DNA from 2 places in the Glutamicibacter sp. genome. Region 2 is predicted to be linked to the other one. Evidence: predicted binding sites of a transcription regulator. Region 2 holds the regulator's gene; the other holds the start of a gene.

Region 1 (14,728 bases), on a different contig from region 2:
ATGGCCATGACACCCTGGCCGATGTCGAGCAGCTGGCCCGGGATACCGCCACTGCCCTCGGCTTTGAATTGCGCGCCTTGCAGTCCAACCACGAGGGCGTGCTCATTGACGCGATTCACGAGGCCCGCACTACCGCAGCCGGCATCATCATGAACCCCGGCGCTTTCACCCATACCTCTGTAGCTATTGCCGATGCCATCAGCGGCGTGCAGCTGCCAGCCATCGAGGTGCACATCTCCAACGTGCACAAGCGCGAAGCGTTCCGCCACCATTCGTTCATCTCGCCGGTAGCCAGCTCGATCATCATCGGCGCGGGCGTGCACGGCTACAAGTTGGCAGTTCAGCAGCTCGCGCATTTGCTGGGCAAGTAGCAGCAGGCCCTAGCCGGTGACGCAGTCGCCGGTCTTGATGCTGGTGCGCCGGTCCCCGCCCAGTTCCATGGCATTCTCGATCTCTTCGAGGCTCAGGGCGAAGCCCACCTCGTCATCGCTGCGCGACTTGGCGAAGATCAACCCCACCGCGTCACCGGCTTCATCCAGCAGCGGTCCGCCGGAATTGCCCTGGGCTACTTCCGCGGTGAGCTGGTAGACGGAAATTCGAGATGGATCCATGCCGTAGATATTGGCAATGGAGACGAAGGCACGAGAAGCGATCAGGGCTCCGCGGATCTGCTGCGGGCCGCCAGCCGGGTGGCCGACAAAGGTTGCCGAGTCGCCGCGCATCAGGTCATCAGCGGCCAGGTCGATAGGCTCTGCCTGCAACCCTTCGACGTAAAGCAGCGCGATGTCGGCCTTGGGATCGAAATAAACAACTTTTCCGCGGTGAACTTCGTCACCGCCGACTTCCACGGTAGCAGCGCTCAAACCGGCGACCACGTGCGCGTTGGTCATGACCAACTCGTGGTCGACAACGAAGCCTGAACCGGTCAGGTTCACTCCGCATTGCACTGCGGTACCGGAGATCTTGGCGGCCGATTGCGCCGCTGCCAGTTGCTGGTCGTTAGCTGCCCATTCGGTGTTGGCTGGGGCCTGCACCGGAGGCGCGAAAGGCTCCAAGAACGCAGGGAGGGTTTCGGCGATCACCTTGGAGCGTGCGGTGGAAATGGCAGCATCGACAAACTCGGGTGTCAGGCCGCGAATTGAGTCGATCATCTTGGACTTGCTGATCTCCAGCGAAAGCCTTGGGATACCCATGCTTGACGTGGAAAAGGCCAAGCCACCGATGATTGTGGCGGTAATGAACACCGACAGCACGCCGCCGGCAAACCGGTCTGCCGCGCGCAGGAAATCGACATTCATCCAGTGGCGGATGCGGGTTGCAATCACCCGTCCCAGAGCTTGGCCGAGAATGATCAGCACGGCCGCAGTAGCTACCATCAGGCCAACACGCCACCAAGGGTTCGTAGCAAAAGTGGAAACCAGCGGGATGGCGAAGAAAGCGGCGACTCCGCCGACAATTAAGCCGAGCATATCGCCGATGGTCAGCAGGAAACCTCGACGAACTCCAATGATGAAAAACGTCAGCAAAACAGCGCAGATGACTACGTCGAGCCAGCTGAAAATTCCGAGCACCAAGACCCCAGTTCATTCATAAAGTTCGTATAGACCCAAGGTACCCTTAGAAGCTGATGGATTTCTGCGAGCAGATTCGCGAGTTTTAGTCGAATGTGCGTGATTTTCAACATTTTCTTGGTTAAACCACGTGTGGAAACTGTCACATTGTTACCGAATACGGCACAATGAAGTAAGCGCCTACTACTGTTGACAGGAGATTTAATGGATATCGAGGTACTGCGTCGCGCGCCACTGTTTGCGTCGCTTGGTGATGAAGTATTCGCCGCGCTAACCGAAGAATTGACCGAGGTTGATCTGTCCCGCGGCGCATCAGTGTTCCGTGAAGGCGATCAGGGCGACCGTCTGTACTTCATCGTTTCCGGCAAGATCAAGCTGGGTCGCACCTCTTCGGATGGTCGCGAAAACCTGATTGCTGTTCTTGGCCCAGGCGAACTGTTTGGCGAGATGGCATTGTTCGATCCGCACCCACGCAACGCAACTGCAACTGCCGTGTCGGAGACCCGCCTGGCGGGCCTGAGCCACGAAAACATGCGCAAGGCTATCCTGAACTCCCCTGAGGTCTCGATTCAGCTGCTGCAGGCTCTGGCTGCACGTCTGCGTCGCACCAATGAGTCCCTGGCCGATCTGGTCTTCTCTGACGTTCCTGGCCGTGTTGCCAAGGCTCTGTTGGATCTGGCTGACCGCTTCGGTCGTCCGGCTACCGACGGCATCCTGGTTGCCCACGAGCTCACCCAGGAAGAGCTGGCTCAGCTTGTTGGAGCTTCCCGCGAAACCGTGAACAAGGCTCTGGCCGAGTTCGTACAGCGTGGCTGGCTGCGCCTGGAAGCACGCGCCGTCGTGATCCTGGACATCCAGCGTCTGCGCCAGCGCTCGCGCTAAACCGCAGTAATGCATTTCAGGCCGAAAATCCTTCAAGGATTTTCGGCCTGATTTGTTTTAAGTTCTGTTCTCAGTGCCCGGCAGAGGTCTGCCATGGGCGGGAGGACTCAGCGCTCATGGAGCCCAGGACTTCCAAATAGTAAATGCCATCGCGCACCAGCAGGTCCGGATGCTTGAGATTCAAGGAACGAGCACGCGAAAGGTAGGCTACCACTCCGTTGGCCTCCGCCATGGCCTCCAGGATCATCTCCACCGCCGGGTAGCTGATCTCCGAGAGCGCGAGGTCCACCGTGTTGGGCTGGCCAATGCTGTCTCCCAGCTCGTTGGTGTTGCGCTTGGCCAATATGTCCCCGGCCGCACACCAGCGCCCCCATTTGCCTTTGCCACGCAGCAAAGCGGCATCCTGGCGGTTCGGCACGGTGGCGGTGAAGTACCAGGTGTCGAAGCGACGCAAGGCAAAGTTCGGGTTCAGCCAATGGGATACCGGACGCAACAGGTCGGTGCGTAGGCCAAGTCCGCGGCGACGCAGGAATTCATCGAAGGCGAGGTCCTGCCCGGCGATTGCTTCGCGGGCGGCCATCCACTCTTCGGCATCGGTCATTTCCACCACGGATTGCTCATCGGTTCCGGCAAGCAGAATTCCGGTTTCCTCGAAGAGCTCACGGATGGCGCAAACGATATACGCCTGCGCCAACTGCTGGTCCAGCAGGTCCATGCGCTTGGACCATTGGGACAGGCTCGGGCCGAACCATTGGTAGGTGGCCCGGTCGCTCGCCTCGTGGCTACCGCCAGGAAAGGCTACGTTGCCCATAGGAGAGCCGCCGGGGCGATAAGTCAGATAGGTTTCCACGCCATGGGAAGAATCCCTCACAAGGCACACAGAGGAGGCGCGTCGCGGGGTGCGCGGGGTGCGCGAACCGAATGAGAACCAGTTTTCGGCGGTGGCGATTTGATGCGGTGGCAAGTCAAAGAGCCGACGCACCATACCGCTGCGCGGCCCCGATGGGAAAGCCCGTCGGGGCCGCGCAGCAGGAAGCTGGCTTGAATTACTCAAATTCAGCGATGACCTCAACCTCGACAGGTGCATCCAGTGGCAGTACGGCAACGCCGACGGCCGAGCGTGCGTGCAGGCCTGCATCGCCGAGTACCTCGCCGAAGAATTCCGATGCACCGTTGATAACTCCTGGCTGTCCGGTGAAGTCCGGTGCGGACGACACGAAACCGACGACCTTCACGATGCGCTTAATGCGATCTAGATCACCAATTTCGGCCTTGATGGCGGCTAGCGCGTTGAGCGCAGCGGTCTGCGCCTGGGCCTTCGCTTCCTCGGCTGAAACCTCGGCGCCAACCTTTCCAACCGCTGTGAGTTCGCCCTTAATCAGCGGAAGCTGGCCGGAAGTGTAAACATAGTTGCCAGTGGTCACTGCTGGCAGGTAGGCGGCTACCGGCTTTGCCACAGCTGGCAAGGCATGGCCGAGCTCGGCAAGGCGGGCCTCGACACGCGAGGAAGTAGCTTCTTGCATGGGATTTCTCCTTCAGTAAATGTTGTTGCTAGTTACGCTTTCGGACGCTTCATGTAGGCCACTGGAGATGAGCCGTTAGGCCCTGGAACCACTGTTACCAGCTCCCAGCCATCGTCACCCCACTGGTCCAAAATCTGCTTCGTAGCGTGAATCAAAAGCGGCAAAGTGGCGTATTCCCATTTAGTCATACTCGATACGTTAGCGCGTCCTTGTAAACTAGTGGGTATGGCAGCCAAGAAGTCCCCCTTTTTTGATACCGCTACCACCCTGGGAAAAGTCGTTGCATTCTTCGGAATCAGCGCCCTGTGTGGTGTGCTCGCAGCAGGCATGCTCGTGCCCATTGCAGCTATCGCTAAAACCGGTTTGACCACCGGCAACAACATCGTCAGCGCGCTCCCAAGCTCGTTTGAAAAGCTCCCCATTCCGGAGCCTTCCACGATCCTTGACGCGGATGGCAAGACCATTGCGAACTTCTACCAGCAAAATCGCCAGCCTGTGAAGCTAGATGACATCTCGCCGAACATGCGCAAGGCGATCATCTCGGTGGAAGATGAGCGATTCTACGAGCACAAGGGCATTGATCCCAAGGGCATCGCCCGTGCAGTAGTTGGCAACCTCACCTCTTCGAGCCGCTCTGGTGCTTCCACCTTGACCCAGCAGTACGTGAACAACCTGCTGGTGAACAACCAGGAACTGACCGGCTCCACTGAGTCCACCGTTTCCGGCCAGAAGGACTATGCAGATAAGATCCGCGAGCTGAAGTACGCGGTGGCCATCGAGAAGGAAATGTCTAAGGACGAGATCCTGGAGGGCTACCTGAACCTGGTGCTGTTCTCGGGTCGAGAGTACGGCGTGCAGGCTGCCGCTCAGCACTTCTACTCCATCGATGCCAAGGACCTGAACGTGCAGCAGTCGGCGATGCTCGCCGGCATGGTCCAGTTGCCAAACGTCTACAACCCGCTCAACAACCCTGAGCGTTCCATCGATCGCCGCAACAAGGTGCTGGGCAATATGTACCGCGCCGGTGCGATTACCAAGAAGGAATACGACAAGGCGGTGAAGTCGGATCTCGACCTTAAGCCTAGTAAGTCCCAGTCTTCCGGCTGTTATTCGGCTGGCGATGACGCTTTCTTCTGCGATCTTGCCACCGAACTGGTTCTGCAAAACGAGTCGTTGGGAAAGACCCGCGAGGACCGTGAAAACATGTTGTACAGGGGCGGCCTAACTATCAAGACGACTTTGAACAGCAAGCTCAATCAGAAGGCCGCAAAGGATGCGCGCAAGGCCATCGACCCGGAAGCCAAGTCGAATACAGACGTGGCATCCGCCATTGTGTCAGTAGAACCAGGTACTGGAAACATTCTGGCTATGGCACAAAACACGGCTTATGACCCTGCTGGCGGTCACGGAAAAACTACTCTGAATTATTCTGTTGAGCGTTCTCTAGGTGGCGCCGGTGGTTTCCAAGCTGGTTCAACTATGAAGCCCTACACCACACTGGCATGGCTTAAAGAGGGCCACAATATGTGGGACACCATTGATGCCACTCGGCAGGACTATTCAGGTTCCTACCGTTGGAGAGCTTCTTGCTTGGATGGCGGTTCTACCCGAACCTACGATAATTGGCATGTTGGCAATGCGTCACGCGGCTTCGCCCGGAAAATGAAAGTTAACTACGGCCTCAAGTGGTCAGTTAACTCTGCAACGGTTGCAGAAGCGGCAAAACTCGATCTGTGCAATATTACCGATTACACCGAGAAGCTGGGTTTGCTAGATTACGACAGCGGTGAAGGGAAACCGATTTCCCCCGCGGCTCCCGCCTTCGTTATCGGTACTCCTAAGATCACCCCACTGGCACAGGCCGCTGCATTTGCGGCATTTGCCAACAGAGGCGAATACTGCGAGCCACGGGCAATCACCTCGATCACTGACAAAGATGGTACTGACTACAAAGTTCAGAAGAAGAGCTGTTCGCAGGAAATTGATCCGACGTACGTTGCTGACTTGAACGGAACACTGAAGTCTATTGCAACTGACCGAGTTTCTAAGGGCAGAGTTTCAGGTCCGATCGCTGGTAAAACTGGTACGAATAACTGGTCGACTTCAACTTGGTTCGTGGGCTACACGACGGGCATTTCCACTGCAGCTTGGGTGGGACGAGTCAATGCGACCGCAGCCGAGGAAAAGAACACGCTTCAGGGTTCGATGATCAACGACCAGCGGGCTTCAATGGTGCTCGACTCCTCGACCTACGCTGCACCGCTGTGGGTGGACTTCATGGAAGAGGCTGTGCACGAATACGAGCGCAACAACTTCGGTTCGGCCCGTCGCCAGCCGCCTCCACCAAAGCCGAAGGAAGAAGACGATTCCAAGTCCGACTCAGATGAGAAGGATAATGACAAGGAAGAGTCGAAGGAAGATCCCAAGCCCAAGGAAGAATCCTCGCCGAAGCCCGAGTCCGATAACAAGGACAAAGGCAACGGAAATGGCAATGGAAACGGAAACGGCAAAAAGTCCGATGACTAGCTAAACGGCTGCAAAGGCCGCGTTCAACTTTGGTTGGACGCGGCCTTTCGGTTTAGATTGGCATAGGAGTACTTCATCAGAGGTTGCCTCCGGGCTTGAAAGGACGATGGCACAGAAGTCATGGTTGAACAGAATAATTTCGCTTCGGCACTGCGTCATGCCGCTGGTACTGCTGCCCTCACTGCCTCCGGCGCCCTAGCCATCGGCGGCGCCTTGGTGGGCTACGGCATGCTGGAGGCCCAGAAGTTCGGGCTGCGCAACGAAACGCTCAAGGTCCTGCCACGCGGATACCGCGACATCAAGGTTCTGCACCTTTCGGACATCCACATGGTTCCGGGGCAGGAAACCAAAGCCCAGTGGCTACGCGGCCTGGCAGACCTGAAGCCCGACTTTGTCATCAACACCGGTGACAACCTCAGCCACCGCAAGGGCGTGCCGGATTTGGTCAACGCGCTGGAGCCGCTGATGGCTTTCCCGGGCGCGTTCGTCCCCGGATCGAATTGCTACTACGCTCCGAAGCTGAAGAATCCGTTCAGGTACTTGGCTCCTTCCACCGGAACCCCCAAGCCCGCCCCGCGCGACCAGCTGCCGTTCGAAGAAATGCACCGGGCTTTCGGCAGCGCCGGCTGGATCAACATGTCCAACCGTGCGCACTCCACTGTGCTCAATGGCCTGCGCCTGGATCTGACCGGTGTCGACGATCCGCACATCGACCGCGACCACTTCGCTGGCTGGCCACGCGGCTCCTCCTCCAGCGACCAGGCGCCCCACGTGCGCATTGCGCTCACCCACGCGCCCTACCAGCGGGTGCTGGACCAATTCACCGAGGCGCAGGCTGATGTCATTTTCGCTGGCCACACCCACGGCGGCCAGGTGTGCATCCCGGGTTATGGCGCTTTGGTCTCCAACTGCGATCTGCCGACTTGGCGCGCACGCGGCCTGAGTGATTGGGAGTACAACGGCAACACCGTGCCGTTGAATGTTTCCGCTGGCGTGGGCACCTCGCGATTCGCGCCGATTCGTTTTGCCTGCCCGCCGGAAGCAGTGCTGGTCACCCTGGCGGCCCGCGACTAAGGCACGAATAATTCTACGGGTAATCCCCGGTCAAGCACCTTGCTGGTGCTCGGCCGGGGATTATTTGCATTCATTGTGAAGCACTTCTTTCCCATAGTGGCGGATTGATTGAATTATCCCAACTACTGCCGGTAGTCTGTAACTCTGTCAAACTTCTGGATGAATGCGGGGTACCGTGGCTCAAGCTCAACAGGCCGGTTCGAATGATCCGGTCCCGCTCTCCGCAACACTGAAGCGGCTCGCTCCCTTCGTCAAGCCGATCTTCCCCCGGCTCTTTTGCGGTTTCCTCTGCGCGCTCGGCGCCGGTATCGTCGCGCTGGCCATCCCCCAGGTCCTCGCCTGGCTGGTGAATGTCGTCCTGCATCGTGATGGAGCGGCCTCGGAGGTGTGGCTCTCTGTTGGCATCGTTGCCGCTTTGGGCCTTGTCGAGGCCCTGCTGATCTTCCTGCGCCGCCAATTCGTGCTGAATCCCGCAGCCGGTCTTGAAGCACAGATGCGCATCCGCTTCTACAAGCACCTGCAGCGCCTGCCAGTGGCGTTCCACGAACGCTGGGGCTCGGGGCAGCTTCTCTCCCGCTCCATGTCGGACCTGTCCCTGTTGCGCCGCTGGCTCGCATTTGGCGCGATGATGCTGGTTGTCGAAACCGTCACCGTCATCACCGGCCTGGTGCTGATGCTCACCCATTCGTGGATCCTGGGATTGCTCTACCTGCTGGGATCTATCCCGATTGCCATCAAGGCCTACCGCTTCCGCAATGACTACCGGGCCGCCAGCCGGCGCAGCCAGGACCAAGCTGGTGATCTGGCCACCGCGGTGGAAGAATCCGTGCACGGCATCCGCGTCATCAAGGCCTTCGGCCGCGGGCCGCATGTCTACGAGGGCTTCAGCGCCCAAGCCAAGTCCCTGCAGGAAACCGAAATAACCAAGGCCAAGACGCTGGCCAGCTTCCTGCTCACCGTCGTTGCGGTGCCCGAAACCATTCTGGGCATCGGCTTGTTCATCGGCATTGCCCAGGTCGCCAACGGCACGCTGAGCGTCGGCTCGCTGGTGGCCTACTTCGCCATCGCCGCGGTCATCGCCGGCCCCGTCGAGGGCATGGGCATGCTGCTGGGCATGACACTGAGCACCAAAACGGCGCTGGACCGCCACTTCGAGGTGATGGATTCCATCAATGACATCGATTCCCCCGCGCAGCCCCGGATCCCTGCAGAACGCGATGGCAGCGTGAAGCTGGAGCATGTGCGCTTCGCCTACCCGGATACCGCCGGCACCCACCGGCCGATCCTGGCCGATATCAATCTGGAGATCCGCCCCGGGGAAACCATGGCCCTGGTAGGCATCACCGGTTCGGGCAAGTCCACCTTGCTGAACCTGGTTCCGCGCCTGCATGAAGCCACCGCCGGCGAGGTGCTCATCCACGGCCAGAACGTCAAGGACTGGGACCTCGGGGAACTGCGAACCGAAATCGCTGTGGCTTTCGAGGACACCACCTTGTTCTCCACCACCATCCGCGGCAACGTGTTGCTCGGCGCCCCGGAAAACTTGAATGAGCAGCAGCGCGAAGCGCTGCTCGCCGAAGCCCTGGACGTCGCCCAGGCGCAGTTCGCCTATGCGCTGCCCGAAGGGGTAGACACCCTGATCGGCGAAGAAGGCCTGTCGCTATCCGGCGGGCAGCGCCAGCGCATCGCCTTGGCCCGCGCCATCGCAGCGCGCCCGAGCGTCCTGGTCCTCGACGACCCGCTGTCGGCCCTGGATGTGCGCACCGAGGAACTGGTCACCGAGAGGCTGCGCGCAGTCCTGGCCGGGACCACCACGCTGATCGTGGCGCACCGGCCCTCGACCGTGATGCTCGCCGACCGCGTGGCGCTGCTGCGCGATGGCCGCATCGATGCAGTGGGAAGCCACACCCACCTGTTGAGCACCAATGAGCATTACCGTTTCGTCATCGCCAGCCTGGATGACGAAGACCAGCCAGCCACCGTGGAGGTCTCCCGATGAGCAAGCCCCTGGGCGTCGCCAATGAAGACGCCATCAAGCTCTCTGCCTCCGAACGCAAGGTCGTGCGGCAGCGTTCCTTCCGGCTCCTGGCCTTGCTCGCCGTACCGCAGAAGAAGCTGTTCATCCTCACCGTGGTGCTGGTGCTGGTCTCCAACGCGGCGCGCGTGCTGCTTCCGGTGCTGATCGCCTTCGCGATCGACTGGACCTTGCCGCAGGTGCGCGAAGGCAACTGGGGCGCCCTGGGGATGACCGGGGCCGGGTACATCCTGTGCGCGATCCTCAGCGGCGTGCTGCTCTCCTGGTACATCACCAGCGCTGCGAAGATCTCCCAGGCGATGCTCCTGGACCTTCGCCAGCAGGTCTTCCGCCATACCCAGCGGTTGAGCCTCGAATTCCATGAGAGCTACACCTCCGGGCGGATCATCTCCCGGCAGACCTCCGATCTGGAAACGCTGCGCGAGCTGCTGGATCAAGGCGTCTCGGAACTAGCCTCCTCCTGCGTGTTTGTGGTCTTCACCCTGGCCTCGATTTTCTTCCTCGATTGGCGCAGCGGCCTGGTGGTCTGCGTGGCCGCCATCCCGGTAACCATCCTCTTCTTCTGGTACCAGCGCCGTTCCGAGGTCCTCTACCGCGAATCCCGTGTGGTCTCGGCCAAGGTCATCTCCACCTTCGTGGAGACCATGACCGGCATCCGCGCGGTCAAGGCCTTCCGCCGCGAAGAAGCCAACGACGAGAACTACTCGGATCTCGCGGAGCAGTACCGGGTGAACTCGGTCCGTTCCTTCAACCTCTTCGGGGTCCTGCAGCCGGGACTGGTCATGATCGGCAACCTGACCGTGGCCGCGTTGCTGGCCTACGGCGGATTCCGCATCATCGACGGCACCATGCAGGTCGGTGCCATGGTGGCCATCCTGCTGGCCTCCAAGCGCCTGTTCCAGCCAGTCGAGCAGATCGCCATGTTCTACTCCTCGCTGCAATCGGCCACCGCCGCCCTGGAGAAGGTCTCGGGGCTGCTGGAGGAAGAACCGACTGTGCGCGAGCCTGCGGCGCCGCGGACCATCCGCAAGGTGGCCGGCGAGCTGGTCTTCAAGGATGCGGTCTTCGGCTACGGCGACGGCCCGGTGATCATGGAGGAATTCGACCTGCGGATCCCGGCCGGGCAAACCGTGGCCGTGGTGGGCCAGACCGGTGCCGGCAAGTCCACGCTGGCCAAGCTCATTGCCCGCTTCTACGACCTGCGTTCGGGTACCTTGGAACTGGATTCGGTGCCGATCAACGAGCTGTCGAACAAGGAACTGCGCCAGCACGTCGTAATGGTCACCCAGGAGGCGTTCCTCTTCTCCGGATCGGTGGCCGAGAACATCGCGCTGGGCCGGCCGGGTGCCTCGCCGGAGGATATCGAGTCCGCCGCCCGCGCGGTAGGCGCCCACGAGTTCATCATGGATCTGCCCGAGGGCTACGATACCGACGTGAACAAGCGAGGCGGACGGGTCTCGGCCGGCCAGCGCCAGCTGATTTCCTTCGCCCGCGCCTTCCTGGCCGATCCTGCGGTGCTGATCCTGGATGAGGCCACCAGCTCCTTGGATATCCCTTCGGAACGGGCCGTGCAGCGCGGACTGCAAACCCTGCTGGGCAACCGCACCGCGCTGATCATCGCGCACCGATTGTCTACCGTGCAGATCGCGGACCGCGTGCTGGTGGTCCACGATGGCAAGATCACCGAGGACGGCACCCCGGCGCAGCTGATTGCCGATGAAGGGCGCTTCGCTGCCCTGCACAAGGCGTGGAAGGATTCGCTGGTCTGATCCGCCCAAGACAGAGCAAAGCCCTCCGCAGATCATTTCGATCAGCGGAGGGCTTTGCTCTGCGTGGTTGTTCGGCGCCTTGGCCTATGCGCTGAAGACCTGGCCGGTCAGTCGTTCGTAGGCCTCGATGTAGCGGGCGCGGGTCTTCTCGATGATCCCGGCTGGCAACTGCGGCGGTTCTTCGCCCGAGTTCTTGTCCCAACCCGATTCGGCCGAGGTCAGCCAGTCGCGGACGAACTGCTTGTCGAAGCTGGCCTGCGCCTGGCCCGGCTTGTAGGATTCGGCATCCCAGAAACGCGAGGAATCCGGGGTCAGCACCTCATCGCCCAGGGTGATCTCGCCGGTTGCAGGATCAGCACCGAACTCCACCTTGGTATCGGCCAGGATAATGCCGCGCGTGCGGGCGATCTGCTCGGCCTGCTCGTACAGGGCCACGGTCTTCTCGCGCAGCGCCTCGGAAACTTCGGCGCCAACGCGTTCTACGGTCTGCGCGAAGGAGATGTTCTCGTCGTGCTCCCCCACCTCGGCCTTGGCCGATGGGGTGAACAACGCCGGTTCCAGGCGCGAGCCATCCACCAGCCCTGCCGGCAATGGCAGCTCGCATACGGTCTGCGAGGCCTTGTACTCGGCCAGGCCGGATCCGGTCAGGTATCCGCGGGCGATGCACTCGATCGGGTACATCTCAAGCTTCTTGCACACCATCGCGCGTCCGGCCACCGCGGCGGGAACGTCGGTGGAGATCACGTGGTTGGCGAAATCGCCCAGCTGCTCGAACCACCACAGGCTGAGCTGGGTCAGCACCTTGCCCTTGTCGGGGATTTCGCTGGCCAGCACGAAGTCGTAGGCGCTGATGCGGTCGGAGGCCACGACGAGGACACGGTCGGTGTCTTCGAAGCTGGCTCCTGCAGGTACGTACAGGTCGCGTACCTTGCCCGAGTAGAAATGGTCCCAACCTTCTAGGTCGAGCACTTCGGTCTGGAATCCTGCCATGAGTTCTGTAGTCCTCTACTTGCTTTCGTTGGCGATTACGATTTCGCCGCGTTCGGCCTTCAACGCAATGTCGGTGCGTGACTGGGCACCATCCCAGCTGATCTCGGCAACGCCGGCATACGCGGCGGCGCGGGCCGCGGCGAGGTCATCACCCAGGCCCACCACGGCCAGCACGCGGCCACCGGAAACAATGATGTTCCCTTCAGCATCAGTGGAGGTACCGGCATGCATCACGTGCACGCCATCAATTCCGTTGGCTGCCTCCAGGCCGGAGATCACCGCGCCCTTGACCGGGGTGTCCGGGTAGTTCTCGGCGGCGATGACCACATCAACTGCGGTCTGCGAGGACCAGGTCAGCTGCTCGGCATCATCGAGCCGGCCCTTGGCAGCAGCCAGCAGCACACCGCCCAGCGGGGTCTTCAGGCGGGCAAGGACAGCTTGGGTTTCCGGGTCGCCGAAGCGGGCATTGAATTCGATGACGCGGATGCCGCGCCTGGTGATCGCCAAGCCGCAGTACAGCACGCCGGTGAACGGGGTGCCGCGCTTGTCCATTTCGCGCAGGGTTGGGTAGGCGACGCGGTCCATGACCTCGTCGACAAAGCTCTCCGGCAGCCATTGCAGCGGCGAGTAGGCGCCCATGCCACCGGTGTTCGGGCCCTCGTCGTTATCGAAGATGCGCTTGAAGTCCTGTGCCGGGGACAGCGGAACTGCGTGCTTGCCATCGCAGATGACAAACAGGGAAACTTCTGGGCCATCGAGGAATTCTTCGATGACTACGGTGCCGCCGGCCGCGAAGCAGGCTTCTGCGTGCTCCAGCGCTTCGTCGCGATCGCTGGTGACCACGACGCCCTTGCCGGCGGCCAGGCCGTCGTCCTTGACTACGTACGGCGCACCGAAGTCATCCAGCGCGCTGGCGGCTTCTTCGCGGTTGGTGGCCACATGGGCCATGGCGGTAGGAACTTCAGCGGCAGCCATGACGTTCTTGGCAAAAGCCTTGGACGCTTCGAGCTGCGCGGCAGCCTGGGTTGGGCCGAAGACCGGGATCTGCGCGGCGATCAGCGCATCGGAGACACCGGAGGCCAGTGGCGCTTCGGGGCCGACGACCACCAGATCGCTGCCCAGTTCCCGGGCGAGCGCGACGACTGCGGCAGGGTCCTGCGCATCGATCGCGTGGGTGGTGACGTCCTGTGCGATACCGGCGTTGCCGGGGGCGCAATGAACTTCGTTGACGTAGGGGTCTGCACTCAGTGCACGGACAATTGCATGCTCACGGCCGCCTGGGCCAATAACCAGTACCTTCACCCGGTCGAGTTTACCGGAGATCCAACGGGTCAACCGCGTCTATGACGCACAGGCATTGAGCGTATTCCCCGTCATTAACCTGCCGCTTGGCGCCTGCCCGCCGGGCGGATTCGGGGCCAGCGGGCCCAAAGTGCTCCTTGGAAGCCTTCAGCCCAGCACCATGGCAGCGTCCAACCGGCGCTCGGCGGGCTGAACTAGAGTTAGCATGGCTGGAATTCTTGTTTTTACAGATCCACAGTAGATGCCCAGCGCACACAAATATGACGTTTCTCCGTCATTGAGAGAAAGTGGAATTGACCCATGGCAATCAAACGGCGCGTTGATGAAACCGCTGGCCGAGCAGCCTTGCGCGAATGGTCAGGAACCGCGCAGGGACAAGGAAAAATGGCCCGCCCGGTGCTCGCCACCGCGGTGCGTTTTTCTCTGGAGGAACTAGCCTCGCGCGCCGAGGGCAACTCGGTCGAGGTACGCGTTCCGCCATTCGGTGTGACTCAGTGCATAGCAGGGCCCCGGCATACCCGCGGAACACCCCCAAATGTGGTCGAAATGCCTGCTGAACTCTGGCTTTCCCTTGCTACTGGCCGTATCGGCTGGGCCGAGGCCTTGCAGACTGGGCAATTGCACGCTTCGGGACTTAGGGCAGACTTGTCAGCGCACCTACCACTTATTGAGTACCCTTAAGGGTATGGAGCAACACCCCGCTACCCCGTCTTCTGCCGATCAGAGTGTTGAAGTGCAAATTCACTCGTCGCCCAAGTTCTGGCCGTTCATTTTGACTTTCGCGGTCTTTGGCGCGCTAGTCGGTCTCATCATTGGCCTGCTTGGCGAACCGTCGCAGGATTACACCCGTACCTCGGCATCCGGATTCTTTGCAATATTTGGTGCAGGTCTGGGCGTAGGTATCGGCGCATTGGCATATGTGATTGTTGATCGCGTGACCTCACGCAAAACCACCAAGCATCTGGCAGTTCCTCTGGCCGAGGACACTGACTCCAGCGGACTACAAGGCTAGGCAGCTTTTCTCCTGAATTAGAAGAGCAGGCGGCCGCGCACCTG
Region 2 (14,728 bases):
GAATCGTGGCGATCGTGTACAGCCCCACCGTGAATACCTCGCCGTTTTCCCCGGTCAAGGTATCGAAAGAAATCAGGACGGTGATGACCAGCAAGGAAATCAAGCCGATCCAGCCGGTGATGGGTGATCCAGGCATGGGCAGCGAGGATACAGTGCCCTTTTTCTTGCGCAGCATGAGCTGGCATCCGAAAATCGAGGCCCAGGTGAACAGCACGCCGATGGATGCGGTGTTCAAGGCAAGGTCAAAGGCGAAGGAATCACCGAGCCAGATGTTCAGGATGACGCCGGCAAGATAGACCACGCCCACGGTGATAATGCCGGTTGACGGAACAAAGTGCTTGTTCATCTTCGAGAGCCACTGCGGGGCATGCCCGTTGCCGCTCATGGTGCGCAGGATGCGGCCGATGGAGTACAAGCCCGAGTTGCACGAGGACAGTGCCGCGGTAATCACCACCAGATTCATCGCGCTGCCAACCCAGCCCAGTCCCATCTTCTCGAAGACCGTGACAAACGGGCTGACCCCGGATTCGTATTCATTCCAGGGCAGCACCATGGCCAGCAGGGAGACGCTGCCCACGTAGAAGACCAGGATGCGAACGACCACGGCACGGATTGCCGAAGGAACTTCCTTTTCCGGGTTCTCCATCTCGCCGGCGGCAATGCCCACCAGTTCAATGGCGTTGTAGGCGAAGATCACCGAGTTCAGGACCAGGATGCTGACGAAGAAACCGCGAGGGAACATTCCGCCCTCGCCGTTCTCATCGCCGATAAAGAGGTTAGCCACCGATGCGGTGTGGTCTCCCACCTGGGCGTTGGTCACCACCAAGTAGGTACCCACGGCCAGGAACAGGACAATCGCGGTGACCTTGATGCAGGCGGCCCAGAATTCAAACTCTGCGAAGGCCTTGGCGCTGAAAAGGTTGATGGCCACCAGCAGCAACAGCGCGCAGAACGCGGAAACGGTGACCGGAACATTCGGGAAGAAATACTGGAAGTACAGGCCGATGGCGATCAGCTCGGCAATGCCGGTCATAATCCAATTCAGCACGTACATCCAGCCCGAGATGAAGGCGCCCTTGGGGCCGAAGAGCTCAGCCGCGTACGAGACAAAGGAACCGGAAGTCTGGCGGTACATGATCAGTTCGCCCAGTGCCCGCATCAGCAGGTACGCCAATGCGCCAGCCACCAGATAGGACAGCACCAGTGCCGGCCCGGTCGAGGCCAGCCGCCCGCCGGAGCCCATGAACAAGCCCACGCCGATGGCTCCGCCGATCGCGATCATCTGGACGTGGCGGCGGCTCAGGGATTTCTTGTAGCCCTCGGCGCTGATTTCCGGGGCTGCCGGGTGATGCTGACCAGATGGCATAGATGAACTCCTGACCTACGGACACGTTCAATGAATCCGTGCAAAAATCGTGAAATGAATCCGGTGATTCACTGGATGGTCCAAGGCATATTGGCGGGAAATCCGCGCACAACCGCGAGTCGGGCCGTGAAGAGTCTACTCCTTCTTTCTTAGAGTTCCTGACGAAACCGACTAGCATTCATAGGGTGAGTAGCCTGAATAATTCCGCATTGCCCGAGAAGGTCTCCGATGTCTTCGATCCAACGCGCTGGCGCGTGGTCGAGGGATTCGACTTCACCGACATCACCTACCATCGCCAGGTCCAGCGAGCCGCTGACGGAAGCATCGTGCGCGACCTTCCAACCGTGCGCATCGCTTTCGACCGCCCCGAGGTGCGCAACGCCTTCCGCCCGCACACCGTGGACGAGTTGTTCCGCGCCATGGATCATGCCCGGATGACCAGCGATGTAGCCACCGTGCTGCTGACCGGCAACGGCCCATCCGAAAAAGACGGCGGACACGCCTTCTGCTCCGGCGGCGACCAGCGCATCCGTGGCCGCGACGGCTACCGCTATGCCGAAGGCGAGACCCGCGAGTCCATCGACCCAGCGCGCGCCGGACGCCTGCATATCCTGGAAGTCCAGCGCCTGATGCGCACCATGCCGAAGGTTGTCGTCTGCGTCGTCAACGGCTGGGCTGCCGGTGGCGGCCATTCGCTGCATGTGGTCTCGGATCTGACCATCGCTTCGAAGCAGAACGGCAAGTTCAAGCAGACCGACGCTACCGTCGGTTCCTTCGATGCCGGCTACGGTTCGGCATTGCTCGCCCGCCAGGTCGGGCAGAAGGCCGCCCGCGAGATCTTCTTCCTTGCCCGCGAGTACTCGGCCGATGACATGGTCCGCATGGGCGCGGTCAACGAGTCGGTAGAGCACGAACGCCTCGAAGAGGTGGCCCTGGAGTACGCAGCCGATATTGCCCGCCAGTCCCCGCAGGCCATCCGCATGCTGAAGTTCGCTTTCAACCTGGCCGATGACGGCCTGGCCGGCCAGCAGGTCTTCGCTGGCGAGGCCACCCGCATGGCGTACATGACAGATGAGGCAGTAGAAGGACGCGACGCGTTCCTGGGCAAGCGTGACCCGGATTGGTCCAACTACCCTTACTACTTCTAATCTTCCGCGAAGGAACGAGGACCGGATATGGACGAACAACTCTCTGAACTGCTCGCTGCCTTGGCCAAGGCGGCCAATGACGAGGGCCCGGCCGTTGAGGTACTGCTTGATGAGGGCAGCCCCGGCGGCTGGCGCATCGAATACTTGGCGCCAGGGGACCTGCCAGGTTTCGAGCAGCCCATGGCAGTGGTGCGGACTTCCGGTTCCACCGGCCGGGCCAAGCGCACGGTGCTCAGCGTTTCGGCGTTGGCATCCAGTGCGCAGGCCACGGCCGAGTTCCTCGGCTTCGAAGGCCAGTGGCTGTTGGCCTTGCCGGTGCACTATGTGGCGGGACTGAGCGTGCTGACGCGTTCATTGTTCGCCGGCACCAAGCCCGTGGTGATGGACACCCAGGGCAGCTTCTCGGCCACCGCCTTCACCGAAGCCGCAAATCAAATGATCGAATCCCGCCGGATTACCTCGCTGGTCCCAACCCAGCTTGCCCGGCTGCTGGATAACCCCGCACCAGAAACCTTACAGGCGCTGAAGCGCTTTGACGCTATCCTCCTAGGCGGTGCACGAGCCAGCAGGGATCTGCTGGTCAGCGCCCGCCATCATGGGCTGAAGATTTTCCAGACCTATGGCTCTTCGGAAACCTCCGGCGGACTGGTCTACAACGGCACCGCACTGCCTGGGGTGCAGCTGGCAGCGCATGAGGGACGCATCTGGGTTTCCGGCCCCATGCTGGCCGACGGATACGCCAACTCCCCCGAGGCTTCGTCCGAGCACTTCATTGAACGCGATGGTGCACGCTGGTACGTCACCGATGATCTGGGCACCGTTGAAGGACAGCGCTTGAAGATCATCGGACGCGCCGATGATGTGATCAATACCGGAGGCATCAAGCTTTCGGCATCGAAGATTGAAGGTCTGCTGGAAGAATTCTTCGCGCAGGCAATCGTGGTCCCGGTGCCTGATCCGCAATGGGGCCAAAGCGTTGGCCTGGCCTATTCGGGTCCGACCAGTACAGCCGATGCCTTTGAAGCGGTGCGCCGGACCTTGGGCAAGGAAGCGGTGCCCAAGCACGTGCGCCACTACCCTCATGGCTTGCCGCAGCTGCCAAACGGCAAGTTCAATCGACAGCTGGTCATCGAAGAACTAGGCGTTCGCGACTAGTCTCGATTCGCCTTGCACGCCTAATCGCGGGAAACTAGAGGGTACGAGTTTTCGCTTGCCCTGAAAGGACAGAAAGTGGCCACACTTTCCCAGTGGGTTTCTGGAGCGCGTTTGCGCACCTTGCCTATCGTCATTGCCCCGGTTGTCATCGGTACCGCGGCCGCGCTCGGCGAAACTGGAGCCGTTCATTGGTTCCGTTTCGTCTTGGCTCTGCTGGTGGGCCTGCTGCTCCAGGTGGGAGTGAACTACTCCAACGATTACTCGGACGGCATCCGGGGCACCGATGACGAACGCGTCGGCCCCCTGCGCCTGACCGGTTCCAAGCTCACCGAGCCGAAGAACGTGCGCAATGCCGCTTTCGGCTGCTTCGGGTTAGCCGCCATCTTCGGCCTGGTCCTGGTCATCATTTCTTCTTCGTGGCCGTTGCTGCTGGTAGGCGTCGCCGCGATCTTCGCCGCATGGGGTTACACCGGCGGCAAGAATCCCTACGGCTATCGCGGCCTGGGCGATATTTACGTCTTCATCTTCTTCGGCTTGGTTGCCACCTTGGGTACCACCTTCACCCAGATCAACCAGCTGACCATGGCTTCGCTGTGGGGCGCTATCGGCACCGGATTGATTGGCTGCGCCCTGCTGATGGCCAATAATGTGCGAGACATCCCTACCGATAAAGAGGTGGGGAAGATTACCTTGGCGGTACGACTTGGCGAACACAATGCCCGCCTGAGCTATGTGCTGATGCTGGCGGTAGCCGTCCTGCTCCCGTTGCTGGCCACCAACGCCTTCCCGTGGATGTGGCTGATCCTGCTCACCTTCGTTCCTGCCGTGGCTCCTTCGATGCTGATGCTTCGCGAGCAGCAGCTGCCAAAACTGGTGCTGGTGCTCAAGCAAACCGGGATTGTGAATGTGGTGTACGCGGTGCTCTTCTCCTTGGCTATCGCCATCGAGGTTTTGGCCTAGGCACCAATGCGGCCTGCAAAACGAGATGGGCTGGCCGGATCATGTGATCCGGCCAGCCCATCTCGTTAATCGTCATGCCAGCCAGGGGTGGTAACTGGGCTATGCAGTTCGCGGTGAACCTGCGTGGGGAAATTATTGCGCGCCAGGCATCTGCTTGCGCTGGGATTCGTCGAATTCGTCCTCGACCGCTTCATCGGCTAGCTGCATCTTGGTCTTGTTTGCCGAGGTCTTGCTGAAGGCATTGCGGATATCTTCGTTCGCCTTTAGCCGAAGTTTATTGAAGAAAAGGTAGGCCACCGCAAAGGCCACGACCAGTCCGATAATTCCGGAAACGAAGATTGGCCACTTCATACCCAACCAGAGGCCCAGGAAAACGGCTAGGAATATGCCTAGACGGATAACGGTATATTTCACAAACTGCATAGTCTCAAGTCTACCGATGAACCTGTGAACAGGATTATCACTAGAATGGAAGCATGGTCCGCTTTTTAATTTTCGCCGCAGTGGTTTCGGTTGCTTTGACGATTTATACCCTGATCGAATGCGCTCGTGCAGAACGCCGCAGCATTCGTTCATTGCCTAAGCCTGCGTGGTATGCGGTCATCATCCTTCTTCCGCTAATCGGAGCCGGTTTGTGGTTCCTCTTGGGTCGCCCTGTTGCGTCAACTGGGGGCCCGGAGCAGAAGTCCATGGCCCCGGACGACGATGAGGATTTCCTGCGCCAGCTGGAGGTCTGGCGCCGCCAGCAGCAACGGGAAGCCGACTTGAAGGCGCGTGAGCAAGACCTCACGAAACGCGAAGAGGCGCAGAAGGACGATGGCAAGAAACCAGCCAAGCCTGAGGCCAAGGAGCCGAAGCCAGGTGCGGAGCACAAGAACAAGCCAGAAGGCACCGACAACTCTTCGTCTGAAACCGAATAGCCGCCTAGCTCTGCCGGGATCCCCGGCAACCAGCCCAGCACGCCTTGCCGGCGCCGCTGGGCTTTCTCATGCCCCATAGAGGGCTTCGGGCATACTTGCAGGCACTAAGATGCCCAGGGCTTCCTCTCCGGGCGCTGGAAGGACGGCATGGGCCAGGAGCCGGTCATGGCCCTGCGCCCGTGTGCCAGGTCCTGCAATGCACGCTTAAACAACTGCGAGCGGCTTCCCCGTTAAAGGGGAACCGCTCGCAGTGCTGAAGTTCCAGGAACTAGACTCCGGCGTAGGAGTGCAGTCCGTCGAAGAAGATATTCACGATGGTGAAGTTGAAGACCACGCACAGGAAGCCGATGATCGACAACCAGGCGGAGCGTGGGCCGGTCCAGCCACCGGTGGCACGGGCGTGCAGGTAGCCTGCGTAGACAACCCAGATCACGAAGGACCAAACTTCCTTTGGATCCCAGCCCCAGTAGCGGCTCCAAGCAGCCTCAGCCCAGATCGCACCAGCGATTACTGTGAAGGTCCACATCACGAAGCCGATGGTGTTGATGCGGTAGGCGAAGTTCTCCAATGCGCCAGCACCTGGCACTACACGCATGAAGGGCAGCTTGTCGTCCTGGCCAGCGGCCAGCCGGTTCATGCGAGCATGCTGGACCAGCTGCAGCACATTCATGGCGAAGCTGATGGCAAACAGTGCGGATGCCAGTACGGCGATGGATACGTGAATGACAATCCATGGCGACTGCAGGGCAGGAACGAGGTGGCCAACCGGTGTCGGGAAGCCGATGGTGGCACCGCACAGCATCAAGGTGACCAGGCCGGAGATGAAGGATCCCATGAAGCGCAGATCCTTGAAGATCAGCACCAGCAGGAAGACCAGAGCCACCAGGAATGCACCGGTGGACAGGAACTCGTACATGTTGCCCCAGGGCACGCGGTGTGCGGCCATCGCACGGGAAACCACTGCACCGCCGTGCAGGGCAGCGGCCAGCCACATCAGCACCACGGCAATGCGAGCCATGGGGCGCTTGGCCGACAACTGCGTGTACTCCATCTTGTCGGTCACGATATGCTCGCCGACGTTGTCGGCACGCGCAGCGGCGCCCCGGCGCGAACGGGCCTTGGTGCCCACGGCGCCGCCGGCGCTAACCAGCAGTTCCTCATCGCGCTTGAGCGCTTGGGAATCCATCTCGCTGATGGACTTGTTGGTTTTGGCCAGGTCCAAGGCGAAAATGATGAAAACTACTCCGTAGACCATGGCGGCCAGCAGCATGAACAACTGGCTGTATTCACCCAGCGTTTCATTGATTGGCGCTAATGCCCCGGCGTTATCCATTTACTGCTCCTTGGTTCTGCTCCTGGCTTGCCAATGGCCAAGCCTTGTCAAAGATCTTTTGTAGTTCTGCAGCTTCGCGTTCCAGACGCGGATCCTCGCCACGTGCCAGCAGTGCGTATTCGATACTACGCTTGCCGTTTTCTTGTTTCAGCTTCACCCAGACGCGGCGACGCGGGGTGAACAGCGAGACCGCAAGGCCAAGCAGCGCCAGACCTGAGAAAATGCCGATTGGCAGCTTGCCCGGGTCATGATTTATGTCCAGTGCGACATAGCGCTTGAGGTCGTCAAAGGTGATCGAGCCCTTGCCGTCGGGCAGCTCGTAGGTCTGCCCTGCTTCGAGGATGATGCCACCGGCATCCAAATCACGGCTGTTCAGCTGTTCCATCTTGTCCGTGTCCAGCACGAACACGTTTTGCGGATTGCCGTCGTCAAGGCCGAGATCCCCGAAGTACGAATTCAGGTGAAGCTGCGGGTTGATGGCGTTGGGGTCACCCGAGATGCCGAAGCCGTTCTCATCCACCAGTGCGGTTGGCAGCAAGAAGCCCTGGAAGCCCAGCTGCGATGGCTCGGCGTCCGGCACCTTCAGCACGAACATCGAGGTGTAGACCGAATCCTGCGGGATGGAAACCGCTGGACCGGAATACGAGATATTGCCGTTGCCATCCTTGACGGTGATCACCGGGGCGTAGCCGTTGCCCACCAGGTACACGTCACCGCCGCTGATCCGCAGCGGATGGTTGACCTTCAGCTCCTGCTTCACTGGGTCGGCGTCGGCCGATTCGCGTACCTGGACGTGGGCGGTGAAGTCCAGCGGCTGTCCGAAATGCGATTCGGATTCGCGGTCGAAGATGATGTCGAATTTGTCCAGCGTCACAGCAAAGGGCGGCAAATGGTCGGCGTTGAAGCCGGTGCCAGGGGTGAAGGAGTCGTAGGCTACCAACGAATTCACGAAGGTCTCCCCCTCGACGACCACGCGCTGACCGGTGTATCCGAGGGCGCCGCCGATTGCCGCCGAAGCCAGTACGCCCATCAGCGAGATGTGGAAGAGCAGGTTGCCGATTTCGCGGGTGTACCCGCGCTCTGCGGCAACCGAGGCTCCGGTGGCATCTTCGCGGCGCTCGACGCGGTAGCCGCGCTTCTTCAGGATCTTGAACGAATCCTCGATGACTTGCTGGTCATCCGGCGTGTCCGTCTCGCCTTCTAGAATTTCATGCGAGCTGTACTGGGGCAGGCGTTCGAGTCGCGCTGGGGTCCGCGGCGGCGGGGTGCGCAAGGCTTTGGCATGCTTCTTCACACGCGGGACGATGCAGCCAATCAGCGAGACGAACAGCAAGATGTAGATCGCGGAGAACCACACCGATGAATACACTTCGAACATCTGGAAGCGATCCAGCCATGGCCCAGCGGTGGTGTGCTGTTCCAGGTACTGGGCTACAGATTCGGGGTTGGCGTCGCGCTGCGGGAAGATCGAACCCGGTACCGCAGCGACGGCGAGCAGCAACAGCAAGAACAAGGCTGTTGGCATCGATGTCAGCTGGGTCCAGATCCAACGCATGGAGCCCACGAATCCCAAGGCAGGCGCGTCGCCGGTGCCCTTGGAATTCCGTTGTTGTTTCGCCATTAAATTGGCAACCTCACTTCATTGGCAAACCAGTTTTGCAGTTCTGCTACCCATGTTCCCCAGAGGCCGGTGACCATAACCAGTCCCAGGGCAATGAGTAGTCCCCCGCCCAAACGCATGATGAAAACTTGGTGCTTGCGGAAGAACGCCAGCGCCTGCATGCCGCGCTGCAGCCCCATTGCAATCAGGATGAAGGGCAAACCCAATCCGAGGCAATAGAACACGGTCAGCAGGGTTCCGCGTCCTACGTTCGCGTCCACACCGGTGGACATGATCAGTACCGCACTCAAGGTGGGGCCGATGCACGGTGCCCACCCCAGGCCGAAGGTCAGTCCCAGAACCGGGGCACCCCACAGGCCTGCAGGCGGTTTCCTATGGATCTTGCGGTCACGCTGCATCCAGGAGAAGCCGCCCATGAACACGATGCCCATGAAGACCACGACCAGGCCCAGCGCCTGGGTGACCCAGGAACCGTTGAATTTCAGCCACGCGGAGGCCTGGCTGAAAAGCACGCCCGCTGCGATAAAGACCACGGAGAATCCCAGGACAAAGAGCAGTACGCCGGAGACCACACGGCCGCGTCGGTGCTCCTTCAAATCCGCACCAGTCAACCCGGTGACGTAACCGAGATAGCCCGGCACCAGCGGAAGGACGCAGGGCGAAAGGAAGGAGACCAATCCGGCCAGCAGTGCCACTGGGGCAGCCAGCAGCAACGACCCGTCCAGGACGATGTCGGCAAAGGGATTAGAGGTCACTGATCAGCTCACAACTCTTCGGTCAAAGCGGAGTTGATCAATGACTTGAGGGTGCCAGGCTCTACCGCACCGATCACGCGGGCACGGACACGGCCCTTGCGGTCCAGCACCAAGGTGGATGGAACGGCTTGCAGCGGGACGTACTTGGTCATCGCCAGCTGGATGTCCCCGGCGGTGTCCTGCACCGACTCGTAGGGAATATCGAAAGTGCGTTCAAAGGCCTTCGCGGCTTCGGATTCATCGCGTACGTTGACGCCGATGAATTCGACCTTCTCGCCAAAGCCTTCAGCGATTTCCTTCAGATCCGGTGCCTCGATCCGGCACGGCGCGCAGGCGGCATACCAGAAGTTCATGACTACCGGCTTGCCCTGCCACTGCGTGAAGTCGATATCGGTGCCATGGTAGGTAGTGGCCTTGATGGCAACCGGTTCGCTGCGCTTGGAAACTTCGTACTCTTCCACTGCGCCGTCGCCAGCGATGTAGTTTTTGCCGTCGCCGCTGTTTGCTTGCGCGGTCAGCGCATCTTCCTTGCCGCTGCAGGCAGCCAAAGGCACCACGGCGGCGGCAACCATGAGCGAACGCAACATGGTGCGGCGGCTCAATTGGCGAGGATTAGGCACAGGATCTGTCATTTTGCTTTAGGCTCCAGGGATATTCGCCGCGCCGGCAAGCAGCTCGGGGCACGGTTCGGTGTAACGCACGGAGACCAATTCGTCTCCCTCAAAATCAAAGCTGGTGATGGAAGCCAGGGTGCATTCGCGCTGGCGCGGATCGTGCCACAGCGGCCTCTTCTCCGCGGCGCGGCGCGTAACCCAGATCGGCAGCTGGTGGCTGACGATTATGACTTCCGATCCTTCGCCGTGCTCGGCGAGGGCGGCCTTGCGGTGCTCATCCATGGCCAGGCGCATGCGAGCTACCTGCTCAGCATACGGTTCGCCCCATGACGGCTTCAGCGGGTTGACCAGAAGCGGCCAGTACTTCGGCTGACGCAGGTGTTCGGCGACCTTGGACAGGCCCTCAAGCTTGTTGCCGGCTTCGATAACCCGCTCATCGGTGTGGACCTGCAGGTCCAGAGCCTTGGAGGTCGGTGCAGCAGTCTGCTGGGCGCGCAAGAGCGGTGAGGCTACCAGGCGGACCACGTTGCCGCCTTCTGCCTGGCGCTTGGCAAAATATTCTCCTGCCCCATCGGCCATCTGGAATCCGAGTTCCGAGAGCCCGAAGCCGGGGATCCGGCCGTAGAGCATACGGTCAGGGTTGAAAACTTCCCCATGGCGCAACAAATGGACGGTCGATAAAGGCATGCTTCCAGTGTCTCAAATATTCGGTGCAAATTAGCCATATTGTGGCCACCGTCAACTATTCACAGGACACGCATTGGAATCCCATATGGAAAAACCATCCTTTCGGAGGGGTTGCTCACAAACGACTGCCACTACGCTTAGTCAATAAGATAGTTCGACCCAGAAGGACGCATCATGAGCGACAACGATCCTAACCAGCCGGGCCAGCCCTACAACCCCAACTCTTCGGGCCAGGGTCCATCGCAGAACCCCTACGGCGAAAACCCCTACGGCCAGCAGCCTTCGCCATACGGGCAGAACCCGTACGGCCAGAATCCAAATCCTTACGGGCAGCCGCAGGCTCCGGGCTACGACCAGTATGCCCAGCAGGGCGGTTACGCCGGAGTGCAGCCACCGGCCGAGCGGCCGCGGACCTTGGCTATCGCCTTTGGGCTGATCATGCTGGCAGGCATTTTCAGTGCCCTCGCCAGCTGGCTGATGACCAATTCCAACATGATGGCCAACATGATTGGCCAGCAGTGGTCGCTGGTTCAAGAAGAGTTCCAGAACCAGATGCAGAGCAGCCCCGGAATGGAGCAGGATCCACTGGTTGAACAGATGATGGCAAGCCCTGAGGCCTTCATGGCCCAGGTCAATTCCATGATGTCGACCTTCGTGATTGTCACCATGATCATCACCTTGGCCCTGTACTTCCTGGTGGGCTTCTTCGTTGGCCGCGGCGTGGGTGCCATGCGCATTATCGCCACGATCCTCGGTGCGCTTTCGCTGCTGAACCTGGTGACTATCGTTCCAATGATCAGCATGTTCGCTGACACTCAAGCCGGAATTATCAACGCGGTCTACGTTGCGGGCATCTTGCTGGGCATCGCCGGTGTGGTCTTCGCCTGGTTGCGCCCTTCCTCGCAATACATTGCGCAGCGCCGTCAGGCCCGCCTGGCCGGCTTCCGCTAAACGCGTGGCCGAGTCTCTTCACGAGGCTCGGCGAGAACAGTAAAGGCGTAGCCGCTTCACCCAACCAAGGGATGACGCGGCTACGCCTTTTGTCGTTTGCTTGGCTTCAGCCTTGGACGGCGAGGTAAGCCAGGATCTGCAATTCAGTGGAAAGATCAACGCGACGCAGGTTCATTCCCGCTGGTACGCGAAGCGGCATCGGTGCGAACGAGAGCACCGAGCGGACCGAAAGCTCGGCTAGTTCGTAGACCAGGTCCTGCGCGGCATCGCCAGGGATTGCCAGAACGGCAATGTTGATTTCTTCGCGTTCGACAACTGTGGCCAGATCCGCAATCGCTTCCACGTGCAGCTCGCCGACTGCGCTGCCGACCAGTGCGGGGTCGATATCCAGGATCGCCTTGACGTTGAAACCACGAGTCCTGAAACCTGCATAGCCGCTGAGCGCACGACCGAGGTTACCGGCACCGAGGATGGCCACACGCCAGTCCTGGTTCAGGCCGAGGGTGCGGCTGATATGTTCTGCCAGTTCGCGGACCACATAGCCCACACCGCGGGTTCCGTATGAACCCAACCATGAAAGGTCTTTGCGCAGGATGGAGGGGTTCACACCGGCTTCCTTGGCCAGCACGCCGGAACTGGTGCGTTCCAGGCCTTGGGCTTCGAGGGCGTTCAGCGCGCGCAGGTATTGGGTCAGTCGAGCCAGCGTGGCCTCAGGCAAGACCCGGGCTTCAAGCTCTGACATCTTCGTTCTCCCGCACTTTTCGGTGCTCTTCAAGAGCACAACGCATATTCATGAATTCGGCAGCGGCTAACTGCTCAGTAGTCGTTCTAGACGCTGTGCGTCGATGTGCCAGAAGTCGCGGACTTCTCCGTTGATGAGCAGGACCGGCACTTCTTCATGGTGCTTGGCCAGCAATTCAGGATGCTGGTCAATATCGAGTTCGGAAAATTCCATATTCAGCCGGCCAGTCACCTCGGCCACGGTTGCGCGTGCGGCCTGGCACAGGTGGCAGCCTTCTCGAACCAATAGCTGGATCTGATGCAAAGTACTCACCTGCCTATAATCTCACGAGCCGTAACCACGCTTAAACTTGGCGATGAAATAAACTGGATCAAATGTCTTCCATCGATCCACACCCCAGCCCGAATTCCGCCCTAGCTCCGGAAACGGTTGCCGCTTTCTTCGATGTCGATAACACCCTTGTGCGCGGTGCATCGCTGTATCTGCTGGCTCGCAAGCTGCATGAGCGCCGTTTCTTCCAATTCCGTGAAATCCTCTGGTTCGCACTCAAGCAGCTGCGCTTTGCCGCGCGCGGTGAACACCTCGGCGACATTCACCAGATTCGCGACCGTGCGTTGATGATGGTCCGCGGGATTCCGGTGTCCGAGATTGAGAAGATCGGCAACGAGATCTATGACGAATACATCGAACCAAAGCTTTGGGCCGGTACGGTAGCAATTGCTCGCCAGCATCGGACGGTGGGGCGCGAAGTCTGGCTGGTCACGGCCACTCCCCTGGAAGTGGCGAATGTCATCTCAGAACGTCTCGAACTTACCGGCGCATTGGGCACCGTAGTGGCCAGCGAAGACGGTTTTTACACCGGGGCGCTGGCCAGCCCGATCCTGCACGCTGCGGAGAAGGCGCAGGCGGTGCGCACCCTGGCGAAGGCTCGTGGGATCGCGCTGTCGAAATCCTGGGCGTACTCGGATTCCTACAATGATGTTCCCTTGCTTGAAGCTGTGGGCCATCCTGTGTGCATCAACCCCGATGCCCGGCTCCGCGCCTATGCCAAGCGCCGCGGTTGGCAGGTCTATGACTTCCGCACCGGACAGCGAGCGGCCAAACTGGGCCTGAAGACCGCTGGAGTGCTTGGAGCGCTCTGGGCGGCTCGACGGTCCATTCTGCGCCGTTCCGGCTCTTAGGCGGGCACTGGGCGGCTTTGGATAAAGCAATCGCCACCGTTCAGCAGTTTCACTGTGAAGCGGTGGCGATGATTGCCAAGCGGCAAATGCTCAGAAGTAGATTTACTTCTTATTACGACGCTGGTGGCGGGTCTTACGAAGCAATTTGCGGTGCTTCTTCTTCGACATACGCTTGCGGCGCTTCTTGATAACAGAGCCCATAGTGGTTCCTCACAAACTAAATAAATGCGTCAACCCCAAACGCCTGCTTGCGCGCGAGCGCAAGGACAAGGTTGACCGGACGTTAAACGTTCCTTAACAGATTACCCGCTTTTCGGTCATGCTCTGACCATCGCGCGGACTATCGGCCGTAGGAACCGGTACCGTGCTGCGGATCAATGGCCGCGGCATTCAGATAAGATTCCACGGCGTTTTCCGGAACGCGATAGGAGCGACCGAACTGAACAGCAGGCAGATCACCGGCGTGGATCAGCCGATAAACGGTCATTTTGGAAACGCGCATCATGTCGGCCACTTCGGCCACAGTCATGAAGCGGGCTCCGGCAAAATTCTGTTTATCCGTCATACGGGATATTCTCCTGACGCTGATCTCTAATTCGTCGCGTTAATTTAGCGAAGATGAACTTACACGACTTTGGATCAACATCGGCGGTTCAGGTTCACGTTCGCTTTGTACTAGTCTAATCGCACTTTTGTAACTTTTGCATCACGAAACACACCGGTGTCCATCTGAATCACATTTTTTGATGCCTGAACGAGACAATCCGTGTGATTTCACTGGGTCCCCAGGGAAATCACACGGATTGCAACAATCTAAATTATTAGATGACGCCCTGTGCGAGCATTGCGTCAGCCACCTTCACGAAGCCTGCGATGTTGGCGCCAGCGACGTAGTTGCCTGGCATTCCGTACTCGTCTGCAGTGGTAGCACAGCTGGCGTGAATGCCGACCATGATCTCGGTCAGGCGACGTTCGGTGTGCTCGAAGCTCCAGGCATCGCGGCTAGCGTTCTGCTGCATCTCCAGAGCCGAGGTAGCAACACCACCAGCGTTGGCAGCCTTGCCCGGGCCAAAGAGCACGCCAGCGTCCTGGAAGATCGAGGTCGCTTCAGCGGTAGTAGGCATGTTGGCGCCTTCGGCTACGGCGATGGTGCCAGCTGCAACCATCTTCTTTGCAGCCTCAGCACCCAATTCGTTCTGGGTTGCGCAAGGCAGCGCCACGGTACCTGCAACATCCCAGACGCTGCCGCCTGCAACGTACTTGGCCTTCTTGCTGCCACGGCGCTCGGCATACTC

What was found. Region 2 encodes Rex, which represses fermentation and respiration genes when NADH is low (regulators of the CRP and FNR family bind a similar motif). Its sites were predicted from a motif close to CTTGTGAANNNNTTCACAAG; they were not measured.
Region 1: the regulator Rex is predicted to act here: its motif matches at 1,701-1,720, upstream of ACRDT3_RS09715 (MarP family serine protease).

The regions. Positions count from the first base shown of each region.
Region 1 is NZ_JBOGEG010000013.1:23,128-37,855, forward strand. It holds gene aroQ (type II 3-dehydroquinate dehydratase) at 1-371, shown strand, start outside; gene ACRDT3_RS09715 (MarP family serine protease) at 381-1,571, opposite strand; gene ACRDT3_RS09720 (Crp/Fnr family transcriptional regulator) at 1,776-2,453, shown strand; gene ACRDT3_RS09725 (NUDIX hydrolase) at 2,524-3,438, opposite strand; gene ACRDT3_RS09730 (RidA family protein) at 3,500-3,976, opposite strand; gene ACRDT3_RS09735 (transglycosylase domain-containing protein) at 4,202-6,502, shown strand; gene ACRDT3_RS09740 (metallophosphoesterase) at 6,623-7,576, shown strand; gene ACRDT3_RS09745 (ABC transporter ATP-binding protein) at 7,740-9,575, shown strand; gene ACRDT3_RS09750 (ABC transporter ATP-binding protein) at 9,572-11,380, shown strand; gene ACRDT3_RS09755 (phosphoribosylaminoimidazolesuccinocarboxamide synthase) at 11,465-12,370, opposite strand; gene purD (phosphoribosylamine--glycine ligase) at 12,386-13,672, opposite strand; gene ACRDT3_RS09765 (sterol carrier family protein) at 13,973-14,353, shown strand; gene ACRDT3_RS09770 (hypothetical protein) at 14,358-14,684, shown strand.
Region 2 is NZ_JBOGEG010000051.1:128-14,855, forward strand. It holds gene ACRDT3_RS17985 (amino acid permease) at 1-1,366, opposite strand, end outside; gene ACRDT3_RS17990 (1,4-dihydroxy-2-naphthoyl-CoA synthase) at 1,552-2,514, shown strand; gene ACRDT3_RS17995 (AMP-binding protein) at 2,542-3,669, shown strand; gene ACRDT3_RS18000 (1,4-dihydroxy-2-naphthoate polyprenyltransferase) at 3,745-4,629, shown strand; gene ACRDT3_RS18005 (DUF4229 domain-containing protein) at 4,762-5,205, opposite strand; gene ACRDT3_RS18010 (PLD nuclease N-terminal domain-containing protein) at 5,106-5,549, shown strand; gene ccsB (c-type cytochrome biogenesis protein CcsB) at 5,818-6,882, opposite strand; gene resB (cytochrome c biogenesis protein ResB) at 6,875-8,503, opposite strand; gene ACRDT3_RS18025 (cytochrome c biogenesis CcdA family protein) at 8,503-9,258, opposite strand; gene ACRDT3_RS18030 (TlpA family protein disulfide reductase) at 9,267-9,890, opposite strand; gene ACRDT3_RS18035 (histidine phosphatase family protein) at 9,897-10,559, opposite strand; gene ACRDT3_RS18040 (hypothetical protein) at 10,734-11,510, shown strand; gene ACRDT3_RS18045 (redox-sensing transcriptional repressor Rex) at 11,617-12,291, opposite strand; gene ACRDT3_RS18050 (glutaredoxin family protein) at 12,319-12,564, opposite strand; gene ACRDT3_RS18055 (HAD family hydrolase) at 12,627-13,433, shown strand; gene ACRDT3_RS18060 (30S ribosomal protein bS22) at 13,536-13,634, opposite strand; gene ACRDT3_RS18065 (helix-turn-helix domain-containing protein) at 13,774-13,998, opposite strand; gene gdhA (NADP-specific glutamate dehydrogenase) at 14,255-14,728, opposite strand, start outside.